DNA from 4 places in the Afifella sp. JA880 genome. Region 2 is predicted to be linked to each of the others. Evidence: riboswitches for the same ligand, from Rfam matches in the RefSeq annotation. Region 2 holds a riboswitch; each other region holds the start of a gene.
What was found. Region 2 has a riboswitch for cobalamin ahead of NYQ83_RS07525 (TonB-dependent receptor plug domain-containing protein). Riboswitches for the same ligand answer to the same signal wherever they lie in the genome.
Positions count from the first base shown of each region.

Region 1: it holds a riboswitch for cobalamin, as region 2 does, so the genes downstream of both, cobU (bifunctional adenosylcobinamide kinase/adenosylcobinamide-phosphate guanylyltransferase) here and NYQ83_RS07525 (TonB-dependent receptor plug domain-containing protein) in region 2, are expected to answer to the same signal.
Region 3: it holds a riboswitch for cobalamin, as region 2 does, so the genes downstream of both, NYQ83_RS03800 (PocR ligand-binding domain-containing protein) here and NYQ83_RS07525 (TonB-dependent receptor plug domain-containing protein) in region 2, are expected to answer to the same signal.
Region 4: it holds a riboswitch for cobalamin, as region 2 does, so the genes downstream of both, NYQ83_RS00280 (ABC transporter substrate-binding protein) here and NYQ83_RS07525 (TonB-dependent receptor plug domain-containing protein) in region 2, are expected to answer to the same signal.

Region 1 covers NZ_JAOANH010000001.1:87,015-92,971, reverse strand. The annotation lists gene cobN (cobaltochelatase subunit CobN) at 1-2,744, opposite strand, end outside; gene cobW (cobalamin biosynthesis protein CobW) at 2,746-3,780, opposite strand; gene cobU (bifunctional adenosylcobinamide kinase/adenosylcobinamide-phosphate guanylyltransferase) at 3,777-4,307, opposite strand; cobalamin riboswitch at 4,644-4,855, opposite strand; gene NYQ83_RS17810 (hypothetical protein) at 4,854-5,273, opposite strand; tRNA gene NYQ83_RS00505 (tRNA-Asn) at 5,364-5,439, shown strand; gene NYQ83_RS00500 (AzlC family ABC transporter permease) at 5,900-5,957, shown strand, end outside.
Region 2 covers NZ_JAOANH010000001.1:1,591,362-1,597,318, reverse strand. The annotation lists gene NYQ83_RS07535 (FecCD family ABC transporter permease) at 1-497, opposite strand, end outside; gene NYQ83_RS07530 (ABC transporter substrate-binding protein) at 494-1,339, opposite strand; gene NYQ83_RS07525 (TonB-dependent receptor plug domain-containing protein) at 1,339-3,300, opposite strand; cobalamin riboswitch at 3,416-3,615, opposite strand; gene NYQ83_RS07520 (acyl-CoA thioesterase) at 4,068-4,862, shown strand; gene nikR (nickel-responsive transcriptional regulator NikR) at 5,197-5,700, shown strand; gene nikA (nickel ABC transporter substrate-binding protein) at 5,917-5,957, shown strand, end outside.
Region 3 covers NZ_JAOANH010000001.1:812,969-818,925, reverse strand. The annotation lists gene NYQ83_RS03810 (ROK family protein) at 1-502, shown strand, start outside; gene NYQ83_RS03805 (ABC transporter ATP-binding protein) at 517-1,605, shown strand; cobalamin riboswitch at 2,024-2,236, shown strand; gene NYQ83_RS03800 (PocR ligand-binding domain-containing protein) at 2,356-3,606, shown strand; gene NYQ83_RS03795 (response regulator) at 3,686-4,468, shown strand; gene eutJ (ethanolamine utilization protein EutJ) at 4,481-5,329, opposite strand; gene NYQ83_RS03785 (acetate/propionate family kinase) at 5,340-5,957, opposite strand, start outside.
Region 4 covers NZ_JAOANH010000001.1:42,685-48,641, forward strand. The annotation lists gene NYQ83_RS00275 (glycosyl hydrolase family 28-related protein) at 1-1,151, opposite strand, end outside; cobalamin riboswitch at 1,402-1,635, shown strand; gene NYQ83_RS00280 (ABC transporter substrate-binding protein) at 1,765-2,772, shown strand; gene NYQ83_RS00285 (FecCD family ABC transporter permease) at 2,785-3,834, shown strand; gene NYQ83_RS00290 (ABC transporter ATP-binding protein) at 3,831-4,616, shown strand; gene NYQ83_RS00295 (pseudoazurin) at 4,619-5,047, shown strand; gene NYQ83_RS00300 (hypothetical protein) at 5,168-5,917, shown strand.

The DNA of each region.
Region 1 (5,957 bases), 1.5 Mb from region 2:
AGATCGAAGGCGGCGCGCGACGGCACGCCCCGAACATCGACGGAATAGAAATTGCGTCCCGTCGGCAGGCAATCGGCGCGTCCGCGCGTCGGCGCGCCGGAAGGCCCGGGCGCCACGAAACGGCCCGACAGCGCAGCAAGCGTCGCGGCGATCTCGGCCCGGCCGGACCCATCGAGCGTCGGCGCGATCGCCTCGCGCAGTCGGGTCAACACCGCCTCGGTTTTTGGGCCCGGTGCATCGCGAGGCAGAGACAGGTTGGCTCCGTCGCCCGAAAGCGGAACATGGAGCGTGTCATCGGACGTCAGCGCGCCGGCCACAGGTGTTACCGCAGGACCTCCGTCGACCACTTCCAGCACCTTTTCAGGTTCCGCTGAAGGCCCGCCCGCCTCAGCTGCGGGAACGAGCGCCTCCACGAGCGCCGCCGCAAAGATCTCCAGCCGCTCCACCGTGTCGCCGTTGGTACGCCAGGCTGCGTCAGTGAGATCCGCCAGGAGCTTTGGCCGTTTTCCTTCCCATCGCTCATGGAGCACGCAATCGAGCGGGTCGAAGCGCAATTCGAAATCATCGGCGAGTGCGCGCAAAAGCGAGGCATCCCCGGCCTCGCCTCCGCCGCGGGGCACACGGGAGAGTGCGGCGAGCGTGTCGGTCCTCAGCCGCCCGGCCGGAGACTGACCCAGAATGTGCAACCCGTCGCGAATCTGCAGCTCTTTCAGATCGCAGATCTGCTCGTCGAGCTTGAGAATGATTTCCTCGCGCGATTCCCTGCCCGACGCGATCCCGAGATCGGCCAGAAAACCTTCGCTTTCCGCTCGCTCCACGATCGCTTCAGCGACCTTTTTCGAGCGCCGCGGATCGACGAGGTCGGCGGCCGCATACTCGTCGATCAGATATTCAAGCTCGGCCGCCGCGCCGTGGCTTTCGGCGCGCGTCATCGGCGGCATCAGATGGTCGATGACGACCGCGGCCGCGCGCCGCTTCGCCTGCGCCCCTTCGCCCGGATCGTTGACGATGAAGGGATAGACGAGCGGCACGGGCCCGAGGGTGGCCTCGGGAAAGCAATCCTGTGACAGCGCAAGCGCCTTGCCCGGCAGCCATTCCTGGTTGCCATGCTTGCCCATATGAACGAGCGCATCGGCCGCGAATGAGCGCCGCAGAAAGGCATAAAAGGCGAAATAGCCATGCGGCGGCACCAGGGCCGGGTCATGATAGCTCGTCTTCGGATCGACGTTGTAGCCGCGCGCAGGCTGCACGCCGATGACGACATGACCGAAGCGATGCAGCGCGAGCGCAAAGGCACCTTCGTCAGCGTCGAAGAAAGGATCGTCTTCAGCCCGCCCCCAGGCGGCCTCGACCTCGCTCTGAACCGTCTCCGGCAGCGCGCGGAAGAATTTTCGATAATCCTCGAGCGAAAGCCGCTCGCCGCCCGTGCGCTCGACCCGTCCGTCGATCGCGTTCGTGGGCCCGGCGAGGATCGTCTGCATCAAGGCCTCGCCCGTCTCGGGCGCGCCCTCGGTGTCATAGCCAGCCTCGGCCATCGCCGTCAGGAGCCGCACCGTCGATTCGGGTGCATCGAGACCGACACCGTTTGCGAGCCGGCCATCCTTGTTCGGATAGTTCGACAGAACGATGCCGATATGTTTCGACGCGTTCGGCTTCGTCGAAAGCTGCGCCCAGGCCGCCGCGAGATCGGCAACGAAGGCGACGCGGTCGGCAAGCGGGCGATGCGCCATCGGCCGGCACTGCGTGCGCGGCTCGAACGCTCCCTCTTCCTTGAACGAAATGGCACGGGTGATGAGACGTCCGTCAACCTCCGGGAGCACCACGTTCATGGTAAGATCGGAGGGTGAGAGACCGCGCGGATGTTCACGCCAGATCGCCTCGGACACACCTGCGAACGTCACCTGAAGAACCGGCCGCCGTCCGCCATCGAGAACGGTCTCGGCAGACGGATCGCCGGTCTTGCCGAGTGCGAAGGCGGTGGCGTTCAGGATGAGCGCAGGATCGTGTTCCTGAAACAGCCCCGTTACGAACTCTTTGTCCGCCGCCGCCTTGAGGCTTGAGACGAAAACCGGAAGCGGCCGCAGCCCCCGTTCGGCAAGAGCCGCAGAAAGCGCTTCCACCGGCGCCGTCTGACCCGATTGCACGAGGGCGCGGTAGAAGACGATTGCCGCAGTCGGCCCCTCGCCCTCAAGCTTCCGTCCGCCCTCGTAGACGCCGAAAGCCGGCACGTTCTTCGGTGGCGAAGGCGCCTCGTCATACCCGAGAAGATGGCCCGAGAACCGCAACGCGTTTTCGAAATTCTCCGCCCCGCCCTCGACCAGATAGGACCAGAGAAGCCGCGTTTCGTCGGCGCCGAGCGTGCCCTCGGCCGCAAGGTCGCCGTCCCATTTGGTATCGCCCGGCATCAGCGCCACTTTGGCGCCTGAGCCGCGCGCGATCCGTAGCGTCTCCTCGACGCCGTAGCGCCAATAGCCGACGCCGCCGAGAAGCCGAACGACGATCAGCTTCGCCTCGGCCAGCACCTTCTCGACATAGAGATCGACCGAATAGGGATGCGCGAGCGACATCCAGTTGGCGAGCCGAATGGCCGGAAAATCATCCGCCAGCCGGTTCGCCGCCGCAGCCAACCCGGCAATCTCGGTGTCGGCTGCGGAAAGGATGACGATGTCGCCCGGGCTCTGATCGAGGTCGACCGCTTCGGAAGCCGCGTCGAGCCCCCGACTCTGGCCCTTGAAGATATGCAATTCAGCCTCCGAGGGCCTCCGTGACGGCCGCTCGATCGACATCGGACAGGCCGATCACCACGAGCTTCGGCTCGCCCGACGATTCACCGTTGCCGCGGTCGAACCAGCTCTCCAGCCTCTGACCCACGGCCTGGACGACCAGCGGCACCTTTTTGCCGTCGATCGCAAGGCGACCCTTGATGCGCAGAACGCCGGGCATGGCGAGCGCCTTGGTGATACGTGCTTCGGCCTCGGCCTTATCCGGCGCGGTCACGGCGATGCTGAAGGAATCGAAATCGTCGTGCTCGTGCTCCTCGCCTTCCATCTCATGGTGCGAAAGCCGGGTCTCGCTGTCGTCCTCCGCCCCGGCCCCAACACCCAGGAGGACCTCCGGCGGCACGATGCCGTGTGTGGCACGGATGAGCGACGCAGCGACGCGCTTGTCCTCTCCGACGCGCTTTTCCACGCGCAGCATGCCCGCTTCATCAACGAGATCGCTCTTTGACAGGATGATGAGATCGGCACAGCGCAGCTGATCCTCGAACAATTCCTCGATCGGATCGTCATGGTCGAGCGACTGGTCGGCTTCGCGTTGCGCGACGAGCTTCGCTTCGTCGCTCGCCATACGACCGGCCGCGACGGCCTCGGCATCGACGACGGTCACCACCCCATCGACGGTCACCCGGTCGCGGACAGCAGGCCAGGCAAAGGCTTTGACGAGCGGCTGCGGCAGAGCGAGGCCCGACGTCTCGATGACGATGTGGTCAGGCGCCTGGCCGCGTGCGAGGAGACCTTCCATCGCAGGCAGGAAATCATCGGCAACCGTGCAACAGATGCAGCCGTTGGACAACTCGACGATATCCTCCTCGCCGCAGGCAGGACTGCCGCAATCGGAAAGAATGCCGCCGTCGAAGCCGGTGTCTCCAAATTCATTGACGATGAGCGCGATCTTTCTGCCGTTCGCGTTATCGAGGATGTGACGGATGATCGTCGTCTTTCCGGCTCCAAGGAAGCCGGTGATGATCGTCGCGGGAATGCGTTCCGAAGCGTTTGTCATAAAGGAAGCTGTCCTTTCAGTGCCAGAGGCAGTCCGGCCGCCATGAAGACGACCAGCTCCGCCGAGCGGGCGATTTCCTGGTTGAGACGGCCCTGCGCATCGCGGAAGCGACGAGCCAGGGCGTTATCGGGTACGATGCCGAGGCCGACCTCGTTGGAGACAAGGACGACGGGGCCTTTCGCCGCGGCAAGGGCTGCGCAGAGGTCGCGCGTACGCACGGCGATGTCCTCTTCGGCGAACAAAATGTTGGAAAGCCAGAGCGTGAGGCAGTCGACGAGCAGGGCCCGATCCGGCGCGGCCTCCCCGGCGAGGACGTCCGCAAGCGCGACCGGCTCCTCGACGGTGCGCCATGCCGGTCCGCGCCGGGCCTGATGTGCGGCGATACGCTCACCCATCTCCGCATCGTCGTCGGCGGGAGGGCACGTCGCGACGTAGACGGGGTTGAGCCCGCTTCCCTCCACGAGGCGTTCCGCATAGGCGCTTTTTCCCGAGCGGGCGCCGCCCAAAACGAGTGCCGTGGTTATCATGCGGATTTCGCGGAGCGTTTCCGCGCCAGGGGCAAGGCAGACGACGCGAGCGGTCGGATGCTTACCGTCCAGCCGGTCGCAACAAAGGCCGCATGACCCTCGGCCATGCCTTGAACGTGAGGAAACATGACTGCCTCAATGGCAGCGCGGCAAAGATGCGTTTTCTGAAAGATCAGGCGGCAGACACCGCCCGCGTATGGAAGCGAAACCGCTTTGCACGGTGCGCAGATCGTTGGCGATCAATGCGGCGCAGCCGGCTCGAACCCTGGATGGAATCGCAGACGGAAATGTTCCGGAACTTTGCATGCTATCCCCTTTGCCGTCCCTCCGACGGCGTTCGAGTTGCCCTGGTCCGGCAGGTCTCCTGGCTTGCGGGTCTCCGCCCTTCTGCGCCTTCCCGTTGCCGGTGGCTTGTGCAGGGGGCTCGCCGCGTACAGTTGCGGGGGCAGCTGCGGATGAGGGATCCCGATCTGGGTCATCCCTGTCGCATTCCCTTTTGATCCCCAGGTGCTGTGCACCATTCGGGAACCGGAACCATTTCAAAGACTAAACGGAATCGGAAGACTGTCGCAAGCGCGATTCCGCCGATCGCTCCGTTTCGCTCATGCGTGTATCGCCCGGCGAAACGAACGGTGTCTGCGAATCGATTTTGCTGGCAACAGCCGCCTTCCCATTGCCATTTCCCGCGGGCGCGGCCACGTCGAATCGCCGCGCCACGCCCGGATAACGCGTGTAGATCCACACAGTGAACCGCCGCCGCCAACGCCGCACCGCGGGAATATCGATCGACAACACGATCAGCCCGAGCGGCAGCATCCACAGGCCGAGCACCGGCAGGAAGGCGAAGAGACCGCCGAGAACCAGCAGAATCCCGATACCAACACGCAGAAGCGGGCTGTGCGGCAGAGGCATCTGCCGGCCAAAAAGATGGAGGCGCGAGCGCCGCTTCCTGTCGTTCTTTACCACTTCAGCTTCCTGCCTGTTTTGCATGCGTCAAAAATGGGCTGCGAAAGGATGCTTGCAATGCCCGATGAGTTTGGTATATCGCGCCTCAATTCCCCGGTAGCTCAGTTGGTAGAGCAAGCGGCTGTTAACCGCTGGGTCGCTGGTTCGAGTCCGGCCCGGGGAGCCACCTTCCTTCTCTTCTCATCCCACGATCCAGTCGAAACCGTGTCTTCACGGTGGGTGCCAAAAACTGTGAGCACCCGGAACGGTCTGGCCGAGGCAACGTCGCCTGGCCATTCACACGCCGCTCCCGCTTCTATCGACAGAATCGAAAACGATCGCCGTTCGACCTCGAAGGCGGGGTTCACGAAGAGATTCGCAGCGCGCCCAGCTCCGCGCTGAATCAGGCGTCTCCAGGCCGCAGCGGATGTGCAGAACGTGATCGAGCGCAGAAATATTCGCGACGACACCTCACGCGCCATCAACGTCGATACGAAAACAACCTCATAGTTATGATATGTGCCGGCACAGGATATCGCGCCGAAATGAAGTATATTCATTTCGATTAGTTTTTCTGGACACAATATATAAGCTGGAATAAAGGGATGGCTGATATTCTACATTGAGATACGCCCTCCCCCGATGCAATGACAGACTCCCCAGACCTCTCCAGCGACGAAGAGGCGTCCGCAGGACACGTTTTCC
Region 2 (5,957 bases):
GCGAGACTGTTCACCGCAATGCCGGCGAGGATGAGCGTCGCCGTGTTGGCGTTCCGCCCGGCGACGGCGAAAAGAAGAAGGCCGGCGGCAAGGGCCGCAACGATCCCGCCGATGGGCAGAAGCAGCGAGGAGACGGCGGAAAGCCCGGAATAGAAGATGACGACGGCGCCGAAGGCGGCGGCCCCTGAAATGCCGATGATGCCGGGCTCGGCGAGCGGATTGCGCAAGAACGCCTGCATCACGGCGCCGGCAAGACCGAGCGCGAAGCCGACGAAGAGCCCGAGAAGGGCCCGCGGCAGCCGGATTTCTATAAGGACGAGGGCGCCGAGATCGTCCTTTCCGGAGAGCGCGCTGTTGAGCGCGGCACCGAAATCGAAGGGGCCGTAGCCGATGGCAAGCGACAGGACGAAGGCGACGAGAAGCATGAGCGACAGGACGCCGAGGAGCCTGCGGTAGCCGGCCGCCGACCTGGTGGCTTGAAGCGCGATCTCACTCATTGCCGCGCCCTCGCTTTGTCGGCCGCCTGGCGCAAGACCTCGACCGCCTTGAAGATGTCCGGTCCTCCGCACATCCACAGACGCTGCGGGACGGAAACTATCTCCATCGGCCGCGGCATGCGCGAGAGGACCGGATGGTGCAGGATCTCGTTGGCGACGGCCGGCGCGTCACGATAATCGCCGACGACGAGCACATCGGGCGACAGGGCCACGAGTTTTTCGAGCGGCAACCGGCTGTAGCTTTCAAGTCCTTTTTCGGCGGCGAGATTTTCAAGGCCGGCGAGCGAGATGAGGACGTTGATGATCGAGCCGGCGCCGACCGTATAGCCGTTCGGTTCGTAGACGATCGCCGACGGGCGCTCGGAGGCCGGAACCTCTTCGGTCGCAAGCCGCGCCTCCATCTCCTGCACCAATGCCTCCGCTCGCGCCTCCTGGCCGAGCTCGGCGCCAACGCGGCGGATCTGGGCTTCGATGTCGGGAAGCGAGCGCGGCACGTCGAGTTCCACGACATCGACGCCGATCCGCTTCAACAGATCGACGGTGACGCGTTTCGTATAGCGCCCGGCAAAGACCATGTCGGGTTTGTAGCGCATCACCTCCTCGGCGAGGCCGCGATTGCGCGGAAACGCGCGGGCCTCCTCGGCGAGGTTCGACATGGAGGCGTCGCGCGAGAAATAGCTGAGTGAGGCGATCTGATCGGGATCTGCAAGCCGCATCAGAAGCTGATCGGCACACAGATTGATCGAGACGATGTGCTGCGGCCTCGCCGCCGCCGGAGGAGCATCGGCGACGGCGAGGACCGCAACGGCTGCCAGACAATACGTGAGCCAAGGCCCAGGCATTAGAATGTCAGCCGAACTCCGGCATAGGCGCTGACGCCTTCCCGGTCATAACCCCACTGATCATAGGCCTTTTCGTCGAGGAGGTTCTCCACGCGCCCGTAGATCTGGGTGTTGTCGGTGATGTCGTAGGAGGCGGCGACATCGACGAGCGTGTAGGGGTCGAGGGTGAGCGTCTCGCGGTTCACGTAAAGGGCGTCGGTCCACACCCAGTCCTTCTGCTCGCCGTTGTAATCGACCGACACGTTGACGTTGGCGCGGCCCTGAAGGAAGGCGTAGTTGACGACCAGACTGGCGACGTTCTGCGGCCGGCGGATCAATTCGTCGCCGGTCGGATCCTCGCCGTCCGTATAGGTGTAGGAGCCTGTCACCGTCAGATTGTCGACCGGCTCCACCGTCAGGGCGACTTCCACGCCATCGATCTTGGATTCTCCCGGCTGGTTGATCGAGGACTGGCCCGAGCCGGTGATGAGGTTGGAGATCTCCTGATTGAAATAGGTGACGTCGAGCGAGGCGCGGTTCGCCCAGAAGGCCTGCGTGACGCCGACGTCGAAGCCTTTCGCCTCTTCCGGCTCGAGATCCGGATTGCCGCGATAGGTGTTGGTGTAGCCGTAGAGTTCGAAGAGCGTCGGGTTCTTCACGCCGGTGCCGTAGGAGGCGTGGAGCTTGGTGCCGGTCTGGCGGAAATTGTAGGCGCCGGTCAGCCGGTAGGTGGTGGCATCCTCGAAGACGTCGTTCAGGTCGTGGCGGAGGCCCGCCGTCAGCGACAGGTCCTCAAACAGGCTGAGCTGATACTGGCCGATGAAGCCCGTCGAGGTGATGGAGCGATCGAAGGACGACCAGGCGCTGTCGGAGACGGCGCTGTCTTCACCCCGCTCGACCCCAAACGTGAGCGTATGCCCGGCATTGGCGATGGCGGGCGTATCGAACATGAAGGTCGAGCGGTAATCGAACTGCAGCCGTTCGCCTTCGTAAGTGCTCGTGACCGTGGTCGGGTCGAGATCGCGATAATCGCGGTTCTGATCGGTGTAGGAGATGCCGGCGAGCTGTTCCCAATGACCGTCGAGGAGCGTCACCTTCGCCTGAGCGCGGGTGAAAAGCTGGTCGCCCTTCATGTCCTGATTGGAATCGAGCGGGCCGGTATGGCCGACGGAGGGCAGAAACCCTTCCGAATCGAGATCGGTGCGCAGGCGCGTGTAGCGTGCAACGCCTGAAAGGTTCAGCCAGTCGGTGACGTCGACGCCGCCCTTGGCGAAGAGGGTGCCGTTTTCGTAGCCGTCGTCTTCCGGATTGCCGAGGCGTTCATCGGCGACCGAGATGCCGTCGGTGCGTACGCCGGAGGCGCCGGCGAGAAAATCGTAGTTGGTGCCGGCCGTCCCGATCGTGGCGTTGCCGCTCAGCGTCTTGTGCGAACCGGCTTCGAGGCGGCCCGTCAGATGCGTGCCGGGTTCGGCGCGCCGGGTGATGATGTTGACGACGCCGCCGATCGCGTCGGAGCCGTAGAGCGCGCTCTGCGGCCCGCGCAGCACCTCGATGCGCTCGATGTTGTCGGCAAGAAGATGCGCGAAATCGAATTCCGAACCGCGCGCCGGGTCGTTGACGGGGATGCCGTCGACGAAGATCTTGGTCTGGTTGCCTTCAGAGCCGCGGATCCGAAGCTGCGTGAACTGGCCGCGTGGGCCGGCCGCGTTGACGATCACACCCGGCACCTGACGCAGCGCTTCCGTCGCGTCGTGGATGTTCTGCTGTTTCAGCTCCTCGCCAGTGATGACGGTCACGGCGCTGCCGACCTGCGTGAGCGGCGTCGCCGTCAGGTTCGCCGTGACGGAGAGTTCGGGGAGTTCGATGACGTCATCGTCCTGCGCGGCGGCCGGAGAGATGCCGGCGGCGACGAAAAAGCCGGCACAAACGGCGACGAAGCGTTGCGGCGGAACGCCTTCACGCGGGGGGCGGGAGAAAAACACGGGACGACCTCAAGGGCGGCGCACGGCCGGTTGGCACATCACCGCGATCGAGGACGCTTCATGGGCGCGTGCGCATGAAGTCTACCCCATCGGCACACCCCGACCGACGTGACCGCGCGTGACCACGGTTGACGGCAGGTCTCCTGACTTGCGGGTCATGATCGCGTCGCCGCCTTCCCGGTACCCTCGGGGCCAGTGGCATTGTGACGAGCGATTCACCGCTCACAGTTGCGGGGACAGTCGCGGATTTGAGCATCGCCCGCACCGCGTTCCCTTTTGAGCCTCCAAAGAGGCACCGTCGAAAGGACGGGACCACGATCGCGACCGTCGCGTCAAGATGAATCGCAGGCGCATGGGCTTGATTGGAAGTCGCTTTCGCTTTTGGCGGCGAAGGATGAAGCTTGCCGATGGCGCCCGGCGGCGCGGCCTCCTGCGAGAATGGATGGCTCTGGGAGAGGGGGCAAAAGGCCGCAGAGGCGGGGCGCACACGGGGCCTTTGCCGGGTTTCGTGGGGCTTCCCATAGGTCGGGCGGATAGATTGGGCGTGAGAGGTTGCGCCTGAGCGATCGGCAGAAAGTCCGCCTTGACGGTGTGCGCTGCGGTGCGCTTGACGCGGGAAGGTGCTCAGGCCCTGCGCCCCTTGGGTGAGGTTTGCGCGGCTTCTGCGGCGCCGGCGAGGCAGGGCAGCTTGAGCGCTTGGGATGGGGAGGTCTCGACATGATCATGGCAGCAGAGCATTTGCGTGCTGAAACGGCGGGGAGCGCGCAATGAACGCGCCGGAGAAAAGCTCGGAGAACGGGTTGGGGCGTCCCGCCAACGGCTTTACCCGACTGATCGACTTCGTCTTTCCCGGCGACGCCAATCACCATGGCACGCTCTTCGGCGGCATCGGCCTTGCGCATATGGACAAGGTCGCCTTCCTCGTCGCCTCGCGTTACGCGCATGTCGACTTCGTCACCGCCTCCTGCGAACGCATCGATTTTCACGTCCCGGCGCATGTTGGGGAAATCGTCGAGCTGACGGGAAAGGTGGTGCGTGTCGGCCGCCGTTCGCTTGGCGTCGAGGTCGATCTCTTCGCCGAGGCGCCGTTGTCCGGCGAACGGCGCTTGTCGACGCGGGGCATCTTCAACATGGTGGCCGCCGATACGTTAGAGCGGTATGGCGGCGCGCTGCCACCCCTGTCGGACGAACCCGAGATGCCCGTGTCTGAAAGCGGCTCCTGCGAAATCGTCTTTCCCGATCAGACGAGCCATTACGGCAGCCTCTATGGCGGCCACGTCCTTGCCGCGATGGGCAAATCCGCGTTCGTCGCAGCGACCCGACATTGCCGAAAAATCGTCGTCATGGCCGCCTCGCAACGCGTCGATTTCATGGATCAGGTCGTCGCCGGCGAGATGATCGAGCTCAACCCTTCGATCGTGGCGACCGGGCGCTCCTCGATGACCGTCGAGGTGACGATGATTGCCGAGGCACTCCTGTCGGAAAACCGCAGGCTGTGCGGCAAGGGGACGTTCGTGATGGTCGCCGTCGACGAGGCCCACCGTCCGGTTGCGATCGCCTGAGCGCTTTTTGGGATTTAAGGGGATGCCGTCGGTCGGATGAGGCGAGGCGGGCGCGAGCCTCAGTCGTTTCACGGCGCCCGATCCACGAGCGCACCCTGCCGCCAATAGGCGACGACGAGGGGGATTCTCGTTCTTCAGCCCGCGATCCGGGCGCAGATCTGGCGCTGCGGTCCTGGGCCTTTCGGGGCGCGGCGGGTCCGCATCGCTTGGCGAGGCCTTTCATCCGCCCCCAATGCGATCGGTTGACGGCAAACCGTTGCGGGCTCGTTTTCCGACGCGGTCGCGGCTATTCCTGGGCCATAGTGTCGGACAGACGGCGCCAATGGCAGGCGGTATGGAACGGATCACCATCACTCTCGAAGAAGACCTCCTCAAGGAGATCGACGCTTTGAGCGAAGAGCGCGGCTATCAAAGCCGCTCCGAGGCGTTGCGCGACATGGCCCGCGAGGTTCTGGCGCGCGAGGCGACCGAATCGGGAGAGCCACTCGGCAACGACCAGCTCTGCTACGGCTCACTCACCTATGTGTACGATCACGCGATCCGCGACCTGCCGAACCGGCTCACGGACAATCATCACGCGCATCATGCGCTGTCGATCGCCACGACGCATGTGCACATCAATGCACAGAACTGCCTCGAGGTGTCGCTTCTCGCCGGCACTGCGGGGAATTTGCGCAAATTTGCCGACAGTGTCAGCAGCCAGCGGGGCGTGCGCTATGGCAAACTCCACATCATCCCGCTGATCGGACGGCTGAGCGGCCCCCTGACGGGAGCCTTGGCGGCTGGAGGGGACGCTTCCCCGCATTCCGGCGGGTCTCACGATGACCATGAGCATTGAGCGGCCTTTTCGCCGCTAACACCATTCCGCCCACGTGAAACTTGCGGTTCGAAACGGCTGAGCGGGGAAGCCGCATGGGCGGTCGTTTGACCCTGCGAAACGCCATGCTTTTTTCGGGGACCCGCAGGGCAGGGTCCCTGCCGGCGGGGTTGACACGCAGGGGAAGTATGAGGGTACTGAAATAGTTCATACTCCGTCCTTCTCCCCTCAAGGCCGATGTTTAAAACTCTCCGCGTGATCGCGTTCTGTGTGGGCGC
Region 3 (5,957 bases), 780 kb from region 2:
CAAGCCGCCGGAATTCGGCGCCATGGTTTTAGAGCCCGGTCATCCGTATGAACGCTATGGTCTTCACGGTACGTTTGAGGATCTCGCCGGTGGCAAGGCCGTCATCGCCGCCTATGCCGCGGAGACCGGAGAAGCGGCCGAAGATCTCAACATGAGCCTTTTACGCGAACGCGCTCTGGCCGGTGATGCACGAGCCGACGCGGCGTTCGAGACGATGGGGCGCTACATCGCCCAGGCATTCGGGACGATGATCAACCTCACCGCCATCGAGCTTTGCGTCGTCGGCGGGGGCATCTCGCTCGCCGGAGGCTTTCTGCTGGACCGTATCCGTCGCCACCTTCGGGCAAACACCTGGCCGTATCTGTTTGATGATGCCCGGATCTTGGCGACCGAGCATGGTAACGATTCCGGCCTCATCGGAGCGGCGGCCATGGTGCGCCGCCGTCTCAATCCTGTGGCGGGCGAAAACGTCCCCGTCATCAAACCATCGGCATTCGGTTGAACGAGGTGACCGCCATGGCCCGAGAGCTGCAAGTTGAACTTCGAGGCGTGCGTAAGAAGTTCGGGGCCGCGGAGGTGATCCGCGGTGTCGACCTTGGTGTCGAGCCCGGAGAATTCGTCGTCTTCGTCGGACCGTCGGGATGCGGGAAGTCGACGCTCCTGCGCTTGATTGCGGGGCTGGAGGAGATCACCTCCGGCGACCTTTTGATCGAGGGGCGTTCGGTGAAGGATTTGTCGCCTGCCAAGCGCGGCATCTCGATGGTGTTCCAGTCCTACGCGCTCTATCCGCATCTGAGCGTGGAAAAGAATATGGGCTTCGGCCTGAAGCAGGCGAAGGTCGAGAAGTCGGAGATCAAGCGGCAGGTCACGGAAGCGGCAGAAATGCTGCGCCTGTCGGAGCTTCTCCAGCGCAAGCCGCGGCAATTGTCCGGCGGCCAACGTCAGCGTGTCGCCATCGGCCGTGCGATTGTGCGCGATCCGAAGGTCTTCCTGTTCGACGAGCCTTTGTCCAACCTCGACGCAGCTCTGCGCGCCCAGATGCGCATCGAGATCGCGCGCCTGCATCGCGACATGGACGCCACGATGATCTACGTCACGCACGACCAGACCGAGGCGATGACGCTCGCCGACCGCATCGTGGTGTTGAACGAGGGGCGCATCGAGCAGGTGGGCACGCCGCTCGAACTCTATGGCAAGCCGAAGACCCGTTTCGTGGCGAGCTTCATCGGCAGCCCGCAGATGAACTTCCTGCCGGTGCGCGTCGCCGGAGCGTCGGAGGGAGGTCCTCGCCTCAAGCTCCCAAACGGGGTCGAAATGGCTTTTCCGGAAGCGCCGGCAGCGGCGATCGATCAGGACGAAATCGCACTTGGCATCCGCCCCCATGAGATCGAGTTCAGCCGCGAGAAAACCGAGGGCATTGCGGCCGAGATCGTGGTTGTCGAGGCTTTCGGCAACCATACGCTTCTCTATGCCAATATCGGCGAGGATGATCTTGTGACCGTCGAGACGGCCGGGATCAGCGATGTGACGACGGGCGAGCGCGTTTGGCTGAGTTTCGATCCCGCCCATTGTCATTTCTTCGACAAGGACGGGCAGGCTTTATAGCTCAGGCGGATGCTTTGACGGTATCGCCCGTCCCTGTGTTCGAAGAGGCGGTGCCGAGGAGGTCGCGAGCAGGTGCGGTGGCAGTCCGCCTCTGTTGCGGAAACCCTGTACTAAAAGGCGCTATCCGTCCCACTGGGCGGTGCATCTGACGCCTCACGGAGAGGTTATCGCGGCCGGCAATATGCGGCGTTATGGCCGGGTGTATGCCCAAGTATCTGTAGATATCGTCATGCATCAAAGTATTGGGCTTAGATGTTGATGTAAATATTACGGATATTGGAGCGCGGCGTGGCCATTCTATGGCAAAAAGCAACCTATGCGCGCTGTTAATAAACCAAAGATAGAATTTTTTCCTGTTACACGTGGGTAACGAAAGCGTTAGCGGCCTTGCCGACTTGACATATGCCTCTCTTGGCGCCAGTAAAAGCCCGTTACCGGTTTCCGAGCGCGAGAGTGCAAGGATGAAAAGGGAATACGGTGAGGCCTGCCAAAAAGGGACCGAAACCGTAGCTGCCCCCGCAACTGTGAGCGGAGAGCAGGGCTGGGAGTGCCACTGGCGCGAAAGTGCTGGGAAGGTAGCCCTTGCTTGGTGCCGCGAGCCAGGAGACCTGCCGGTGATGTGCGTCGGGCTGTGTGGGCTGTCGGCGTACAACGAGGGATGTCGGGGTTTGCATCCAGCGACGAAAATCACGGTGGGCAGCGCTTGCGCTTGCTTGTCATCTTTCGGCGTTGGGCAGGTCGGTCATCCTGATGGAAGAGCATTTCCCAACTCATAAGTGGCGGATCCAGGACTTCGTCGACGTCCCGACGTTGCAGAGGATCCAGGACACTTTTGCCAAGGCCATGGATATGGCGGCGGTGACAGTTGGTCGCGACGGGGTTCCCGTCACCAAAACAAGCAATTTCCAGCCTGTGTGTCGTTTGATGCGCTCCACCCCCGAAGGGTTGCGGCGCTGTCATGCATGCGATGCCTGCGGGGGCCTCGCCGCCTACCGGTCTGGCCGGCCGGCAACCTATGTCTGCCATGCCGGGCTCGTCGACGTCGCCGCGCCGATCATCATCGAGGATGAATATCTCGGCTGCCTCTTGTGCGGCCAGGTGATGCTCGAAAGTGAACGCGAGCGCACGATCCAGAACGTGCTCGACCGAAACGGTTCAATTGGCATTGCTCCGGCTGAACTCGAGGAAGCCGTCTATGCCATGCCGGCGGCCGATCGAGATCGCCTCGATTCCGCTGTCGAGATGCTGATGCTGGCGGCGAGCCACATCATCGAGATTGGCAAGACGAACCTGATCCAGGCGCGCCTCCTCAAAGAGGTGAAAGCCAAAGCCGCGACGGAAAAGGCGCTGCAGGATGCGCAGTTGCGGGCGTTGCAGGCGCGCGTCAATCCGCATTTCCTGTTCAATTCCTTGACGCTCATTGGCTACACGGCTTTCGAGGAGAAGGCGGTGAAGACCGAGGAGGTCGCTTACATGCTGAGCGACATCCTCCGCTACAGCCTGCGCAATCTCGCCACTTCGGTGCCGCTCAGCGAAGAATTCGACATGATCGAACGCTGCTTGCGCCTCCACCAGCTTCGCTTCGGCGACCACCTGAGCATCGAAGTCGATCTCGACGAAAGCCTGCGCAATTGGCCGGTCCCGTGCATGGTTCTGCAGCCGCTTGCCGAGAACGCTATCGTGCATGGGGTGGAAGCGCTCTCGCGGCCGGTGCGTGTGCGCGTTTCGGCCCGGAGGGTAGGCGATCGCGGCTTGATCGAGGTTTATGACAACGGCGCGGGGATGAGCGAGGCTCAGGTCGCCGCGCTCAACAACGATCGTTGTGTCCTGCAGCAGGCGGAGCGCAGCCGCGCGGCTCTCGGACTGCAAAGTGTCATCACCCGGCTCGACAGCGAGTACGGCAACGACTTCGATCTAAAAGTAACAAGCAGATTGAATGAGGGAACCCGAATTGAGCTTTCCTGGCCACTCGGCGACTATGCGCAGCTCGAAAATGCTTGAGCTCGCACGCACTGAGCGTTTTGCGTCCATGTTTCAAGGCGCTTTTCAACAGGAGTCCTCGGTTCGGCCCGGCCTTTTGGTGGCCGACGACACGCCCATCATTCGCTCGACGGTCAGCCGCGTCGTGGCGGCTGAGGCGCTCGACTTCGCCAATGTCTGGGAGGCCAAGAACGGCTCCGAGGCGGTGGAGCTGGCGCGGCGCGAGCGGCCTGAGCTTATTCTGATCGACATCAAGATGCCCGGCGTGGACGGGTTGGAAGCGGCGGCGATCATCAAGGCCGAGCTGCCGCGCACGCGGCTCATCTTCCTCACGGCTTATGATGAATTTGCCTATGTGCAACGCGCTCTCAAGATCGGTGCGCTCGACTATCTTCTGAAGCCGATCCGTCCGGCGAAGCTTGGCGAATTGTTGCGGAAGCTCCACGGTGAGATCTGCACGGAATTGAGTGCGTCCTCGTCCGCCGCCGATGCGGAGATCGCGCGGGACGTGACGTCGGCTGCCACGCCCTGTGCGCCGGAGAGAGATCCGGTCAAGCGTGCGATCGCCTTCATTTCCGAAAACTATGCCGATGAAAACATGTCGCTCTCGGCTGTCGCCAATGTCGCGCATCTCAGCCCGTCGCACCTCGCGCACCGTTTTCGCGAATGTGTCGGCATCAGCTACAAGCAGTTTCTCACCGAGAAGCGCATCGAGGCGGCCAAGGATCTGCTCTTGACGACCGACACGACCAACGAAGCGGTCGCCGAGCAGGTCGGCTATGCCAACGTCACCAATTTCTATCGCCTGTTCCAGCGCGAGACGGGGATGACGCCGGCGCAGTTCCGCCGAAGCGAGAAGGAGCCGGTGCCGGACGCGCAATGATCTTCGCGCCGCCTATTTCTGGGGCGGCGCGCCTGTTTTGTCTTCACGATCATGCATGGCGATGCCAATCGGCGTCACGAACATCGGGTGAGACGGCAGCTTCGTCGGGATTCCGGTCATCTCGGCCACGATGTCGGCCATGCCGGGCATCCCGCTGGTGCCGCCCACCAGATGGATGGTCTTGACGTCGTAAGGGGCGATGTGGCGGGCGACGATGCTACCGACCTTCTGCATCACCGGTCTGACCAGCGGATAAAGTGAACGGGCCCTTTTCGGGTCCTTTTTGATGTCCTCCGCCTCCTCGAAAGAAACGCCGAGAGCGCCTGAAAGCACCAGCGTGAACTGGGTCCCGCCAGTCGCCTCGTCGGCCGTATAGACGACTTCGCCATCCTTGAAGATCGCAACGCCCGTCGTGCCGCCGCCGACGTCGACCACCGCCCCGTTCTTGATCTGCAGGAGGGCATTGGCCGCTGTTGGCTCATCGACGAAATGCTCGCATTCGAGCCCTGCACCGATGACGACATTCTGCGTTGCCTTAACCTCCGCCGGCGCAACGCCAGGAGGGTAGGAGGTCGCCGCACTCTCGAGCGCGAAGCCGAGATCCGCCTCAACCTCCGCCTTCATGCGCGAAAGGATCTGCATGGCGCCGATGAAATCCACCACGAGGCCGTCCCGCACGATCTGCGCGAATTGATAGCGCCCGGCGAGCGGCTGTCCGTCCTCGTCGAGAACGACGAGGACGGTATAGGCCGTGCCGAGGTCGACCCCAACATGAACCCGGCCCTTGTAACCCTGCCGAGCCGGCGTCTTGTTGAAGACGCTGACTGCACGGGCGAGGATGTCGTCGGCGTGGCTGTTCATCGTTCCTGCCTCACGCGGCTTCCGCTCTGGCCTTTTCGGTCAGGCGAAGTGTGTCGATGGCGATCATTTTTTCCTCGTCGGTCGGCACGACCATTGCCGCCGTCCTGGAATCACGGGTGCTGATCCGCCCGTCGTCGCCCGGCGCCTCGTTGGCGTCGCTATCGATGGCAATGCCGAGGAAGCCGAGCTTCTCGCAGATCCGCGCTCGCATTGAGGGGCTGTTCTCGCCGATGCCTGCGGTGAAGACCAACGCATCGAGCCCGCCCAAGGCGGCTGCATAAGACCCGATATATTTCCGCGTCATGTAGGCGAACATCTCGAGCGCGAGCTCGCAACGTTCGCAGCCACCCTCGGCGCGTTCCTCAACTTCTCGCATATCGTTGCTAATGCCTGAGACGCCGAGGAGACCGCTCCTTTTGTAGAGCATGGCCTCGATATCATCGAGGCTCATGCCGAGTTGCTTGTTGAGATAGAAGATCAGCCCCGGATCGACGTCACCAGAGCGCGTGCCCATCATAACCCCGGAAAATGTGGCGAAGCCGATGCTCGTATCGATCGAGCGTCCGTTCTCGATCGCGTCGATCGTGACGCCGTTGCCGAGATGGCAGATGACCATTTTGAGCTCGTC
Region 4 (5,957 bases), 1.5 Mb from region 2:
CCGCCATTGTTGCTCTCCTGCTGGAGAGAAATCATATTGTTGCTGACATTCTCCCCACGCGTATGGTCGCCGAGCTGAATGCCGACGCTGGTGGGCAACGTTCCCGGATCGTTGTTCATCGCGGATCCGCATATGTAGTTCGACGGGCCCCTGATCAGAATGAGAGGGCCGGGTGAAAACCTGTTGTAATAGGCATTGTCGCAAGCAAACTGGTTCATGGACGCGCCCGTGTTCAACAGGACGGGTGGGCCGAAACTTCCTTCGAAATTGGATGAGGTGAACGTCGACCCCCATCCTTCGACATCCAGGGCGTTGCGCATCCGGTTTGTTGCCGTCGACCTGTGCCAGGCGTGAAATCCCTTGGCGCGGACGTTGGTATGCCTGCCGAGATACATTCCCGCATAGGTGTCGTGGGCTCCCTGTCCGGCATCGACGATGATGACATTGTCGAAGTTGGAATCGTGCGGGCCGTTATTGAATATGCCGGTAGCGTTCACGGTATAGACGAGAAGGTTGTTCACGTAAGATTCCATCGGGCCGCGCGTGGCATTACCTCCTTCTGTGTGCCATCCATTGCCTCCGCACTCAGTCAATTCGACTTGATCAACTGTAAACCGATATCCGTAGGTGCCGAGGCAATCGACATGCCTGTGCGACAGACTTCCTTTGATCGTGATGTCTTTCAACGCCCAATCAAAGATCCCGGCTGAGGCCTTTGTCTTGAAGAGTGAATAAGCATTCGACGGGCCGTAAACGATGGCGTCGGCCGAATTGCACGCGCTTCCGTCCAATATTGTGACGTTTCGACCTGCGCCGGTTATGTGGATTTTCGATCTGAGGATCAGGCCGCAAACCGGGTAGGTGCCGGGCGGTATGTAAAGTGTGCCGCCGCCCTGTGACGACAGGGCCTCGATAGCATTCTGCGCCGCGGACGTGTTCTGCGCCTGGGTGCCACTGGTCGATGCGCCGAAGTCCGTCAGGGTCACAAACTGACCGGCTTTTGCTGCCTGTGCCCGGCCGGCCGGCGCTCCCGTTCCGATCTGTGCGGGTGAGGACGTGTCGAAAGGAATGACGTCGGCGGCTCTCGCGGCGGACATAAAGCCTGTGCAAACAAGGAGAATTGCACCGAGATATCTGCGGGTGTTGTGCATTTTGATCCGTCCATATCTCTGGGGCGGTGTTGCGATGTTCCGCGGACGTTTACGGGAGCCGCGGGAGAAAAGCACGGGTCAGGGCTTTGCGGGGCGCTCGTGGGAGGCTCCGGCCGCTTCGGCTCCACGTGACCGAAGTCCGACGTATGCGTGCCTGAAAGATCGCGGGCGTGGCGCGCCGCCTTGTTTGAGCTTGCGCAACCGGGACGGAATGTGGCGCGCATCCGGCTTGACACTCCGACACCATCCAGCCTTTATCTCTGTCGATGGTTTCCAGCGAAACGAAGACTTCGCTGGATGAAAAGGGAATACGGTGCGGTGTAGCCAGTAGGCGCCAAATCCGTGACTGCCCCCGCAATTGTGAGCGGAGAGCGACCCCGAACGATGCCACTGGGCGTGCGACGGAGACCGTCTGGCGCCTGGGAAGGCTCGGGGAAGCAGAGACCCGCAAGTCAAGAGACCTGCCATCATCATGCAACCAGACCCGGCGGGGATGTCGGGGGAAGGATCGAGATGACAATCTTGTCGTCGACGACAATGCGCGAGTCTCTTTTCGGGCAATCCATTCCGCCTGCCCCCGCGGTTCTCTCTTGGAACCAGGATAGCGGACACAATGCACCGAAACGTCGCGATCGGCCTTGCAGCACTGGCCAGTCTTTCGCTCATCGACGCCGCGCATGCGAACGAAACCAGCTACCCGCTGAGCATCGACAATTGCGGACAAACCATCACGTTCGAGGCTGCGCCTGAGCGCGATGTCACGGTCGGCCAGTCTGCGACTGAGATTCTCTACTCGCTCGGCCTTGGCGACAAGGTCGTCGGGACCTCAGTCTGGTTCAGCGATGTGCTGCCGGAGTTTGCCGAACTCAACAGCGGCATCGAGCGGCTCGCCGACAACGATCCAAGTTTCGAAAGCGTCGTTGCCAAGAAGCCGGGCCTCGTGGCGGTTTCCTATGAGTGGCATATCGGGCCGCAGGGCATCGTCGGGACCCGCGAGCAGTTCCATGACGTCGGCATCCCGACCTACATCCTTCCGACCGATTGCGTGAAAGACAATTCCGCCGGCGTCGATGGCACCAGGCTCGAGATGTACAACACCGACGCCCTCTATCGTGCGATCCGCGAACTTGCGGAGATCCACGACGTCACGGCGGAGGGCGAGGCGCTCATCAGCGATCTTTCGCAGCGCGAAGCCGCTGCGGTGGAGAAAGCGAAAGAAGCGAAGGCGGACGACGTTTCCGCGGTCTTCTGGTTTTCGTCTGCCGAAATGGACGTCGATCCCTACGTCGCCGGGCGCAAGGGCGTTCCGGGCTGGATGATGGAGAAGCTCGGCGTTCGCAACGTCGTAGAAAGCGACGAGGAATGGCCGACCGTTGGCTGGGAGACGATCGCCAAGGCCAACCCCGACATCATCGTCGTCGCCAAGATGACCCGCCGCCGCTTTCCTGCCGACGACGTCGAAAAGAAGCTCGAATTCGTGAAGACGGATCCGGTCGCCAAGGAAATGGAAGCCGTCAAGGCGGGGCGGATTCTCGTCATGGACGCCCATTCCATGGATCCCTCCATCCGCAACATCTCGGCACTCGAGATGCTCGCCGATGAACTTCCCAAGCTGAAATAGCAGAGCCCGATCATGGCCACTCAACGACCCGGCCGCTGGCCGGGTCTTCTGACATCGTTGTCGTCGAAACTCGCAATTCTGGGGGCCGCTCTGATCCTCGGGGCTGCGATCGGAGAGACACGCATCCCGTTGGAAACGGTCGGGCAGGTGCTTGCCATGAAGGTGTTCGGGGGAAGCTATCCTGTCGATCCGATCGACCAGGGCATCGTCTGGAATTACCGCTTCAGCCGGGCAATCGTCGCGGCCTCCTGTGGCGCAGGCCTGGCCGTCTCGGGGCTGGTGCTTCAGACCCTGCTGCGCAATGTGCTTGCTGACCCTTACATTTTGGGGATCTCTGCCGGCGCATCGACCGGAGCTGTGGCTGTTACCATCGCCGGCATCGGCGGCGGTCTCGTGTCGCTCTCGGCCGGCGCTTTCGTCGGCGCCCTCGTGGCGTTTGCGCTCGTCATCGCTCTGGCGCGGGCCGCCGGTGGCTTTGCGGGGACATCGACCGGTCAGGTGATCCTTGCCGGCGTGGCCGGGGCCCAGCTTTTCAATGCGCTCACGTCGCTGATCATCGCGCACTCGGCCAATGCCGAACAGGCGCGCGGCATCATCTTCTGGCTGCTCGGCAATCTGTCCGGTGTGCGCTGGCCTGATGTGTGGCTCGCCGCACCCGTCGCGATCCTGGTGTTTGTCATCATCACGGTCCATGCGCGGGCGCTCGACGCGTTCGCCTTCGGATCGGATGCTGCTGCCTCCCTGGGCATCAACGTGCTGAAGACGCAGGCGATCTTGATCGGGGCGGCGGCTCTGGTGACGGCCGTTATGGTCAGCATCGTCGGTGCAATCGGCTTCGTTGGACTGGTTGTCCCGCATGCGGCAAGGCTTCTGGTCGGTCCGCGCCATGGCCGGCTCATCCCGATGACTGCGATCACCGGCGCCGTTTTTCTCATCTTCGCCGACATCGTGTCGAGAATCATCATTCCAGGCCAGGTTCTGCCGATCGGTGTGGTGACGGCGCTCGTCGGTGCGCCGGCCTTCGCGCTGATCCTGGTGCGCGGTCGCGGAGACGCGCGATGACGCTGACGGCGCATGCTCTCGGCTGGTCCGCCGGCCGCACTCCGATCGTGTCGGACATCGATCTGAAGATCGAGCCTGGCGAACTTTTCGGTCTCGTCGGACCGAACGGCTCCGGCAAGTCGACATTGTTGCTGCTACTCTCGGGATTGCGGAAACCATCCCGCGGCCGGGTGATGGTCGGCGATATCGATATCCGAAAAATCACGCGGTGCGAGGTCGCGCGGCGGATCGCTATCGTCGCCCAGCAGCTCGATACCTCCGACCGGCTTACCGTTCGCGAGACGGTCGAGCTCGGGCGCACGCCATGGCTGGGACCTCTTACTCCCTTCAGCGCGGACGACGATGAAATCGTGGAGAAGGCGCTCGCCGAAACCGGCGTTGCGCATCTCGCCGAGCGTCGATGGCAGACGCTTTCAGGCGGCGAACGTCAGCGCGCCCATATTGCCCGCGCTCTGGCCCAAAAGGCCGACATCCTGATCCTGGATGAACCCACGAACCATCTCGATATCCACCACCAGCTTTCAATTCTCGCGCTGGTCCGGCGCCTTCCGATCACGGTGGTCGTCGCTCTGCACGACCTCAATCAGGCGATGGTGTGCGACCGGCTGGGGTTAATGGCGAAAGGCCAATTGGAGGCGGTCGGCACCCCCAAAGACATTCTGACCGCCACTCGGATCGAACGGGTTTTCGACGTCTGCTCGCGCTCAATCGGCGACCCGGCGAACGGCGAGCCCATCCTGCGCTTTGCACTATCACAAGAGAATAATCTTGTAGGAGTTTGATCATGAAGGGGTTTGTGGTTCTGGCGCTCGTGCTTGTGAGCAGTTTCGCGCATGCCGAGACCTTCGAGGTGAAGATGCTGAACCGGGGAGAGAAGGGCGCGATGATCTATGAGCCGGATTTCCTGCGCGTGGCGCCGGGCGACACGATCCGTTTCCTTGCGACGACGCCGGGTCATAACGCCCGGACCATCGCCGGGCTGGCGCCCGAAGGTGCGGAGGAAATCAAGACGCCTCTCGGCGAAACGGCGGATGTGGTGGCCGAGACGCCGGGCATCTATGGCCTCAAATGCAGCCCCCATTATGCCATGGGCATGGTGATGATGATCGCCGTTGGAGAAGAGGCGGATCCGGCGACGGTCGTTCTTCCAGACGGCCTGCCCAGGCGGGCGCGGCAAAGGCTGGAAGAGATCCTCACCGAAAATCGCAAGTGAGGGCCTCCCCGATTCCGGCTGCGCGCCAAGCTGTCGCGGCAAAGCATCGTTGATCTGAGCGTGGGGATCATTCCTCAATCCTTGAACGTTTTCTTCAATTGCTGCGACCTGAGATCGTCCATGGTGCCTGCGAAACTCGTCACTCTCAGCTTCTTCCGCTACCCGCGCAGGCAGGCGTGGAGCGCTTTTCTGCGCATGGGATTTCCGGGGGTGATCGACCGCCCGACGCAGCGTTCCGGTCAATTGCGCCTGCTGGGCTGTGGAAGTGGCAGCGGCTTTTCCATTCTCCCGGACTTCACGCGCTACTGTCTCATGGGTGTTCCGGAGCGGCAGGAGGATTTGGCGGGGCTGCGCCAGACCAGACTTTACCGCAGCGTTGCGGGGCCAAGCATCGAGCAGCTTCATTTCACCGTCCGTCCGGCGCGCGGCCATGGCAGCTGGGACGGCGAGCCGCTCTTCGATTATTCGGGACACGACGTCGGCGGGCATCCTTTTGCGGTGCTGACCCTGGCGAGCGTCGCTGCGAAGCGAGTCCGGTCCTTCTGGCGACAGGTGCCGGAGGTCGACCGCTCGCTCAGCGAGGCGGAGGGGTGCCTCTGGCATGTCGGTTTCGGCTCCCATCCCTTGTTGCAGCTTGCGACTTTCAGCATCTGGCAAAACATGGATGCGATGCGTGCCTTTGCCTATCGCGAAGGTCAGCATCCGACGGCGATCCGGAAAGCGCGCGGCGAAGACTGGCTGCCGGAATCGCTTTTCGCGCGCTTCGAGATCGAGGCGATCGAGGGCGATGTCGATCGATATCCGGGGCTCGCTGCCCTTGTCGCTTCAGATCGTCTCCGACAGCCGCAATCTCTCTCTATCGCGTCCTAGGCATCGCCTCCGACAGGCGTCGCGCAGGCCATGCCGCCAT